4 regions of the Pseudomonas helmanticensis genome follow, and region 1 is predicted to be linked to each of the others. Evidence: riboswitches for the same ligand, from Rfam matches in the RefSeq annotation. Region 1 holds a riboswitch; each other region holds the start of a gene.
What was found. Region 1 has a riboswitch for cobalamin ahead of QOL84_RS04450 (CbtB domain-containing protein). Riboswitches for the same ligand answer to the same signal wherever they lie in the genome.
Positions count from the first base shown of each region.

Region 1 (2,194 bases):
TGTGTTCGACTTCGTCGAACGGCGCTGCGCGCCTATCCCCCCGGATGAACACCTCCGCTCGGCCTGCCGAAGGGGCAAAAAAGCCAGATCAAAAGCCAGATCAAGAGCCCCTCACCCTAGCCCTCTCCCGGAGGGAGAGGGGACTGACCGAGGTGATTGCGAGAGATACGCCGACGTGCGATACCGCGTTGAGCTCAGATTCTGAAAAGCCCACAAATCGGCTCCCTCTCCCTCGGGAGAGGGCTGGGGTGAGGGGCAGCAACAACGCAAATCAAAAGCCGAACACCCGCGCTCCTCACCACTCGATAGGCCGAGTGTCAGCTCGCCTGCTCTTGATCTTGATCTCGGAGCCCGTCGGCAGGCTGAGCGGAGGGATTGATCCGGGGTGGGAGCGCAGCGACCGTTTGGCGCAGCCAAACACAGCGAGAGGAGGTGCAGCGAAGCAAACCGTAGGCGATGAACCCCGGATCAATCCCGGAGCGAAGGAACCCGAGCCTTAGCGAGGGCCGAACGTCAGGGCAAAGCCTTTTCGGTTACCTTTTCGGCGTTTGGAAAAGGTGACTCGCCGTAAGGGCGAAACCCTAAGCCGCCGTTACCGCAGCAACGGATATGCCCCCCATCCAATTGACTCAAATCCCCCCTCATGCTCTCCTACACAACTTGTTACGGGTGCCCTTCACAGGGTGAAACGGGAAACCGGTGAATCATGTGCTTTACTCAAAGCCATGTCAGTCCGGTGCTGCCCCCGCAACGGTAAGCGAGCGAAGCGTCAGATCCACTGTGCCGATACGGCATGGGAAGGTGACGCTTGCAGGTCGGCCTGACGCCAACCCCTCGTGAGCCCGGAGACCGGCCCGCAACACACAGCCCGCATTTGTGCGGTGCTGAACATAACAAACCCGCGGTGGGCGGGCGCTGTTCGAACCTCTGCGAGCCTGACCCGCAGGGGTTTTCATGCGCTCTATTCACCCGCTGACACTCCAGAGGGAAGCGCCATGTCGATCATCAGCAGCACCGGCAGCAACACGGACAAAATCGCCAGCACCACCACCCTGAGCCAACGCCTCACCGCCGCGATCTTCGCGTCGATTCTCGGCGCCAGCCTGGTCTACTTCGCCGGTTTCTCGCACATCGAAGCGGTACACAACGCCGCCCACGATACCCGCCACAGCGCCGCGTTCCCGTGCCACTGAGACCTGCCGACATGATCAAGCGTATTGCGCAAACCGCAGGTTTCACCGGCCTGCTGGCCGCCCTGCTCCTCACCCTGCTGCAAAGCTTTTGGGTTTCGCCGCTGATTCTGCAGGCGGAAACCTTTGAGAAGTCCGAGCCGGTGGCGGTTCACGAACACGCCGCTGGCGTAGCTGCGCACACCCACGATGCCGAAGCCTGGGAGCCGGAAGACGGCTGGCAGCGCGTGGTTTCGACCACAGGCGGCAATCTGGTGGTTGCGGTGGGTTTCGCCCTGATGCTCGCGGGCCTCTACACCCTGCGCGCGCCGACCAAAACCTCGCAAGGCCTGCTCTGGGGTCTGGCCGGTTATGCCACCTTCGTCCTCGCGCCAACCCTGGGCCTGCCGCCTGAATTGCCGGGCACCGCTGCCGCTGATCTGGCATCGCGCCAGATGTGGTGGATCGGCACTGCCGCGTCTACGGCTGTCGGCCTGTCGCTGATCGTGTTCAGTCGTCACTGGCTGATGAAAATCCTCGGCGTGGCCATTCTGGCCGTGCCGCACGTGATCGGCGCTCCGCAGCCGGAAGTCCATTCGATGCTCGCTCCCGAAGTATTGGAAGCACAGTTCAAAATCGCTTCGCAGTTGACCAACGTGGCGTTCTGGCTGGCCTTGGGCCTGATCAGTGCCTGGTTGTTCCGCCGCAAAAGCGATGGTCAATACCACGCATGACGACTGCCAGCACAGCGCCGACCCTGGTGGTCGGCCTGGGCTGCCAGCGCGGCTGCCCCGCCAGCACGCTGCGCGCGTTGCTTGACCAGGCGTTGCAAGCCCATCGCATTGAACTGCAAGCGGTCAAAGCCCTGGCCAGTATCGACTTGAAACGCGATGAGCCGGGTTTGCAGGAACTCGCCGCACAACTGGCGCTGCCGCTGCTGTACTTCAGCAGTGCAGAACTGGCCAGTTATCAGCAGCAACTCAGCCACCATTCGCAAATCGCCTACGAGCGCACCGGTTGTTACG
Region 1 is NZ_FXUY01000001.1:957,914-960,107, reverse strand. Features, by position in the region: cobalamin riboswitch at 651-872, shown strand; gene QOL84_RS04450 (CbtB domain-containing protein) at 996-1,193, shown strand; gene QOL84_RS04445 (CbtA family protein) at 1,205-1,903, shown strand; gene QOL84_RS04440 (cobalamin biosynthesis protein) at 1,900-2,194, shown strand, end outside.

Region 2 (2,194 bases), 110 kb from region 1:
GCGACGTTGTTGATGCGCGTATAGCGCGTGTCCCAGTCGTTGATATGAGCTTTGACGAAGTAGCTCAGGCGCTCGTTGACGCTCTGTTCGAAGGTCGCCGTGGCGATTTGCTGGACGCGGTCGTTGGTGGTTTTGTGGTTGTCGACCGGGCGGGCGAAATCGAGGTTGGCGTCGGCGTATTGGTAGAACAGTTCCAGCCGCGAATTATCGCCGAACGACTGAATCGCCTTGCCACCCAACGTGGTCACTTCGTAGGCACGGTTCTTCGCAGAATCGTTTTTCATGTCGCGATTGCGAAACGGCTGATAACCGTCGGACACGTTGTGGCTGACATAGGCGAGCAAGCCGAGATCGCCGAAACCATTGCTGAAGATGTTTTCGACCCGCGCATCCTCGGTGGTGCCACCGAAGGTATCCACGCCCATGTTCACTTCGCCGGCGGCTTGGCGAGACTGCGGGCTGCGCGTGACGATGTTGATCACCCCCGACACCGCTTGCGTGCCGAACAGCAGGCTTTGCCCGCCCTTGAGCACTTCGATGCGTTCGATCGCGTTGGCCGGCAGGGTGTCCAGATACAGGCCGCCGTACAGGCGATTGTTCAGGCGCACGCCGTCGAGCAGGATCAGCGTGTCGTCGTTGCGCCCGCCGAGCAGCGAGTAGGTGCCGTAGTCGAACGGACCGTTTTTCGGCGCCACGTACAGACCGGGAATGAACATCTGCATGACACGGCTGACATCGGCGCTGGGGCCGGCGCGCTCGATCTGCTCGCGGGTGACGATGTCGACCTTGCTGCCGAATCTGGCCATGTCGGCGACAGTGGTGGACTCCACCGAGGGCGCGGAAACGATTTGCTGATTGAGTTCCAGAGGGGCGTTGTCGGCCAGCAGCAGAGGGCTGAACAGGCAGCCGAAAAACACAGTTGGAGCATAGGTGTTGAAAGGTCGAATCATTGTCTTCTCGAAAAGAAACTTCGCAGAAGAGCATGCAGGAGAAGGCATCGCGCACACGCCGACACCGGCCCATGCCCGCCCACCGCAGGATTTTGCCAAACAGATATTTCGGGCCGGTCTCCGGGCTCGCGCGTATCGAGGCTTTCACCTTCCCATGGCCGTCTGGCCACAGTGGTGTATCGAAAGCATCACGCGCATACCGTTGCGGGGGCAGCACCGGACTTGTTCGAAAAGAACGTACCGGTTTCCCGTTTCACCCCATGCACGGCGGCATGGGACACCTGAAACTGGGCGGCATCTGAACATTCGAAAGACCGTTCGTCAACTTGCCCGAGAGAACCTCGATAAATCTTGAAAGAACAATCTGCGGCGTTTTTTGTAAGAGCAACTAAGGTCTACAGCGGAGAGCAGTGGTGGTTTTTCGCCAATCAGGGCAGGGGTGTGGGAGGGGATCCGGGATGATTCAAATTTCTGCAAAACAATATGAAGCCCTTACCTTGGCTTCTGATCTGCGTCTGTCGGAGGACATGGAGCAGCATGTTTATGCGCATCTCCCTTCTTATGCAGAGGAACATGGACGAGCCGGCGTGAAGCAAATCGTGCAGGCTGCGATAGCACGTTCCAGGCAGTGGCAGCTGTCGAGGCGTGCCACTTTTCAGATGCTGAATCTATTGTGCCTTTACGGCAATGAGTTCGAGAGCGATGCTCAGTGCCAGTGGCTGGTGGATGTATTGAATGATGAAGCGTTCGGAGATATGTCAGCCAGGATGAACATGGCGCAAAGCGAGGCGCTTGGAAAGCTGGCTATTGATCAGGAAGAATCTTGAAAGGAGTCGGGAATCGTGGGTCGAAAAAGGAAAACAGTGGGTGAGCCGTATCTGGCGTTCTCCGCTGCCGCCGCGCAGGATTCAAACGGCGTTGCGGTTGTGCCGGTTGAGATATGTCCTTATAAAAAAGGAGTGCCGCTAAAGCTCGCATTCTGGAACGTGCAGAATTTCACTGGAGATTTAATCCGGCATGGCAAGAACGTCACCAAGACGCCACTGTCAGCGCCGAGAAATCAGGTGCGAATAGAATTTATCGCCAAAGCGATTAAAACCCTGAACCTGGATGCGTTGGCTCTCATGGAGTTGGGGTCAGACGGTGAGACAGTGATGAGGGGGATTACCGAGAAGTTGAATGCGGAAAAAGAGGGAGTGTGGAACAGTACCTTCAGTCTGGAAAGCGGCGCGAGATTTGATTAC
Region 2 is NZ_FXUY01000001.1:845,016-847,209, forward strand. Features, by position in the region: gene QOL84_RS03960 (TonB-dependent receptor plug domain-containing protein) at 1-950, opposite strand, end outside; cobalamin riboswitch at 1,045-1,250, opposite strand; gene QOL84_RS03965 (hypothetical protein) at 1,409-1,777, shown strand; gene QOL84_RS03970 (hypothetical protein) at 1,814-2,194, shown strand, end outside.
Region 2: linked by a shared signal. The riboswitch ahead of QOL84_RS03960 (TonB-dependent receptor plug domain-containing protein) and the one ahead of QOL84_RS04450 (CbtB domain-containing protein) in region 1 are both predicted to bind cobalamin.

Region 3 (2,194 bases), 1.5 Mb from region 1:
CCGGTTGGTACTTCGCCAGGCCCAACGCCAGCGCACCAAAGGTCTGCGCCATCGCTGTGCCGTCGATCACACCGAGCACCGGCACACCAAAATGCCGCGCCAGATCGGCACTCGACGGCGTGCCGTCAAACAGGCCCATCACGCCTTCGATCAGAATCAGATCCGCCTCGGCGGCGGCTTCCCACAACAGACGACGACTTTCCTGCTCGCCGACCATCCACATGTCCAGTTGATACACCGGCGCACCGCTGGCACGCTCGAGAATCATCGGGTCGAGGAAGTCCGGGCCGCATTTGAACACGCGCACCTTGCGCCCCTGATTGCGATGCAAACGGGCGAGCGCGGCGGTAACGGTGGTCTTGCCCTGACCGGAAGCCGGCGCGGCGATGAGCACCGCCGGGCAGTGACGTGGTTGATTCAAAGTTCGACGCCTTTCTGCGCTTTGATGCCGGCCTGGAAGGCGTGTTTGAGCATGCCCATTTCGGTGACGGTGTCGCCCATCTCGATCATTTCCGGCTTGGCCGCACGACCGGTGACGATCACGTGCTGCATCGGCGGCCGCGCCTGCAAATCGCTGAGTACTTGATCGAGATCGAGGTAGCCGTGCTTGAGGGCGATGTTCAATTCATCGAGCACCACCAGACCGATCGACGGATCACGCAACAGCTCGCGGGAGACTGCCCAAGCGGCTTCGGCAGCAGCGATGTCGCGCTGACGGTCCTGGGTTTCCCAGGTGAAGCCCTCGCCCATCACGTGGAAGCGCACTTGTTCGGGGAAGCGGCGGAAAAACAATTCTTCGCCAGTGCTGTTGCGGCCCTTGATGAACTGCACCACGCCGCACTGCATGCCGTGGCCCATGGCGCGCGCAAGCATGCCGAACGCCGAACTGCTTTTGCCTTTGCCATTGCCGGTCAGCACCAGCACCAGGCCGCACTCGTCGGGCGAGTTGGCGATGCGTTCGTCGATCACGGCTTTTTTGCGCTGCATACGCGCCAGATGGCGTTCGTCGCGCTCGGGGGAATCAGTCATGGGGGAGCTCTCCGTTGGGGCTGGATAACGGCGGGCAGGCACAAGAATAGACGGCAAAAAGCCTGGCATCGCCCACCGTGATGCCGCTGGATGGATCAGGCCGGTCTCCGGGCTCATGAGCGGCGTTGGCCTGACTGCGCGCCTTCCCGCTGTTGAGCAGTGGCATTCGACGCAGTGTTCACTCATTTACCGTTGCGGGGGCAGCGCCGGGATCGTGGCCAGTCTTCGCTTGAAGACAACCCTCACCGGCTTCCCTGTTTCACTCTGTCGACGTCGGTCACAGAGCACCTGAAACAAGCCGCGAAGGTTAGAGGGTTGGGGGTGGAGCGTCAATTAAAGAGGGGGCCGGCGGGCGAATAACTGCCGCCGATCAATTAACTGGCGCCAATCTTGTGCCACACTGATACAAATGATATCAAAGAGCCATGCTTTTCTCGAAAAAGCCCATCACAACAATAAGGATGATTACGATGCAAGGCATGATCATCAGCAACCCGCGCCTGGAATTCCTGCGCCCGATGCTTGAACGCTGGTTTGACTGTATCGACCGCTACAACGCCGTGCGCGGCGACAGCGACACGCCTTACTGGCACGACGAGAAAGCCAATCTCGGATTGCTCTCGGCAGCGGCATGGATGGCCGAGTTGGTCACCCTCACCGACACCGCCACGCGCAAACAGAACGAAGAAGGCGAGCGCAATGCCCGCGCCGATCTGTTTATCGCCGGCGCCGAAGATCGTGCCTACATTCAGGCCACCCAGCGCTGGCCTCGAGTGAACAATCTCAACCTGACCCAAGCCTTGCTGGACATCACCAGCGACGCCAAACGCATCAGCTTCGCCAGTGACCTGAAACTCGGCTGCCTGTTCGTCGCCCCGCAAAAAGCCCAGCACAGCGCCAGCCCCGAAGAGCTGCAGGACATGGTCGACGATCTGCAAAAGGAACATACCTGCGCCGTCGCCTGGTATTTCCCCTACGCCTACCGCAAGTTGCGCAGCGAGGCCGGCAATTATCACCCGGGCATCGCCGTGCTGTTCAAGGAAGCCCGCGGCTGAGCAGTTGAACCATCGGGCTTGCGTCCTCCTCTATGATTAGGAATGCATTCATAGGGAAGATCAGCAATGCGCAAGCCCCAGCTCGTTTTCGTCATCGCCCTCGCCGGAGG
Region 3 is NZ_FXUY01000001.1:2,448,424-2,450,617, forward strand. Features, by position in the region: gene QOL84_RS10785 (cobyrinic acid a,c-diamide synthase CobB) at 1-421, opposite strand, end outside; gene cobO (cob(I)yrinic acid a,c-diamide adenosyltransferase) at 418-1,029, opposite strand; cobalamin riboswitch at 1,111-1,336, opposite strand; gene QOL84_RS10795 (hypothetical protein) at 1,500-2,084, shown strand; gene QOL84_RS10800 (PQQ-dependent sugar dehydrogenase) at 2,151-2,194, shown strand, end outside.
Region 3: linked by a shared signal. The riboswitch ahead of cobO (cob(I)yrinic acid a,c-diamide adenosyltransferase) and the one ahead of QOL84_RS04450 (CbtB domain-containing protein) in region 1 are both predicted to bind cobalamin.

Region 4 (2,194 bases), 720 kb from region 1:
TCACCGATGGCCACGCCAGCCACCACGGCCATCAACAATGTCGCCAGGGCCAGCAACGTGCGGATCAGGCTTGCACTCATTTCGACAGGTCGTAGCCGTTGATGGCCGTGGCCAGTTGTTCCAGGCCATCGAACATGCGCTGGCTGGCCTGCATGGCCATGGCGTCAAGAATGATGATGCGGTTGTTTTTCACCGCGTCCATGTTGCGCGTCACCGGATCGCTGCGCAGGAAGGCGAGTTTCTTTTCATAGTCGTCAGCGGGGAAGCGACGGCGATCCATGCGGGCGATGACGAGGAACGTCGGGTTGGCTTTGGCGATGGTTTCCCAGCCGACCGTCGGCCACTCTTCATCGGATTCCACCACGTTGCGCACGCCGAGGGTGCTCAGCATGAAATCGGGAATGCCTTTGTGCCCGGCCACGAAGGGCTCGATGTCCATTTGTGCGCTGGAGAACCACACCAGCGCGCTGGCGTCTTTCAGTTGTTTGCCCTGTGCGGTGGCAATCGACTTGGCAAGGCTGGCCTTGAGTTGCTCGTTGAGTTGGTGTCCGCGATCCTGCACATCGAAGATCTGCGCCAGTTGGCTCACGCTCTTGTAAATGCTGTCGATGCGAAATGGCGCCAGTCGCGTGCCGTCGGCGCCGACCAGATTGTCCTTGGCTTCGCAATCGGAGGGCAGCAGGTAGGTCGGAATCTTCAGCTCATGAAACTGCTCACGGGTACCGACCGCACCTTGCGGGCCGACCATCCATTCCAGCTCCACGGCGACCAGTTCCGGGCGTTTGCCGATCACCGATTCGAAGCTCGGTTCGTTGTCGGCCAGGCGCTCGATCTTGTCGTCCTGCGTCTTGTACTTGGCCAGCACATTGTTGAACCACAGCGAGGTGCCGACGACTTTGTCGCTCAGGCCCATGGCGTAGAGCAGTTCCGTGCCGGCCTGGCCGATGGTCACCGTACGAGCGGGAGCATGCTCAAAGGTCAGGCTGCTGCCGCAGTTTTCGATGGTCAGCGGGTATTGAGTCGGTGCCGCATGGGCCAGCGTGCCAAGGCACAGGCCGGTGATGAGGGTGGCAACGCGGGGCAGCAGCATGAGGCAGTCTCCAGGAAAACCGTACGGGGAGCGGCAGAGTACGGTTCGGAAACACACCATCGAGCGCGGTCAGGGCAACAGCGCAAGGCCGCTCATCCCGGAAGACGCGCACGGCACGGTGTCCTTCCCGGACACCCCGCCGGTTAGTCAGTCACTGTGCCGGCAGGTCTCCTGACTGATGCGTCATCGCCAATGCTCCGGCCTTCCCGGGGTTCACCCAGTGGCAGTCGTGGAGCAGGCTCAGCACCTACAGTTGCGGGGGCAGTTCCGATCGATGCTGTGCAAGCACCTCGGATTCCCTATTAATCCCGTTTGGAAACCGGCGGCGGCATGGTAGTCGATCAGGCCGCTGAAGGGGAGACGAATCTGCCGGGTGAGGATTAATGCTGGCTCATCAAACCGTGCAACACGCCGAGGCGCAGGCCCGGTTCCGACGGCAGCATTTGTGCGATGCCGAACACTTTGAAGGCGGCCAGCATCAGCACCAGACCACCGGGCAGAATGCTCTGACGATGAGGTTGCAGCCCGGCCAGTTTCAATTGCTGGACGTTGTTCACCTTCAGCAGAAGCAACGACAGGCGTAGGAGCCCGCCGTAGGTGATGCCGTCCTGACCGTAGTCGTTGAGACGATTGGCCTTGAGCACTTTAGCCAGCATGCGCGCAGTGCCGGAAGAGCCGATGGTTTGCTGCCAGCCCTGAGCACGGTAGCGCCGGGCAACTTTTTCAAACTGCAGGATGGCGAAACGTTCGGCTTCCTGTAACGCAGCGGCGGACAGGTCGCCGCCGCGAAAGAAGCGTGTGCTCAAGGTGCCGCTGCCGATGGCGATACTTTCGGTGAGCAACGGTTGCGCGCCCTGGCCGAGGATCAGCTCGGTGGAACCGCCGCCGATGTCGACCACCAGGCGCATGTCGACGGCGCTCGGCAAGGCGTGGGTGACGCCGGCGTAAACCAGCCGCGCCTCTTCATGGCCGCAGATAACGTCGATCGGAAAACCCAGATGCCGTTCGGCGCTGGCGAGAAACAGCTGCGCATTGTCGGCCTCGCGCACGGCGCTGGTCGCCACCGCGCGCACGCGACCGGCTTCGAAGCCACGCAGTTTCTTG
Region 4 is NZ_FXUY01000001.1:1,680,325-1,682,518, reverse strand. Features, by position in the region: gene QOL84_RS07545 (FecCD family ABC transporter permease) at 1-80, opposite strand, end outside; gene QOL84_RS07540 (ABC transporter substrate-binding protein) at 77-1,090, opposite strand; cobalamin riboswitch at 1,235-1,429, opposite strand; gene QOL84_RS07535 (Ppx/GppA family phosphatase) at 1,471-2,194, opposite strand, start outside.
Region 4: linked by a shared signal. The riboswitch ahead of QOL84_RS07540 (ABC transporter substrate-binding protein) and the one ahead of QOL84_RS04450 (CbtB domain-containing protein) in region 1 are both predicted to bind cobalamin.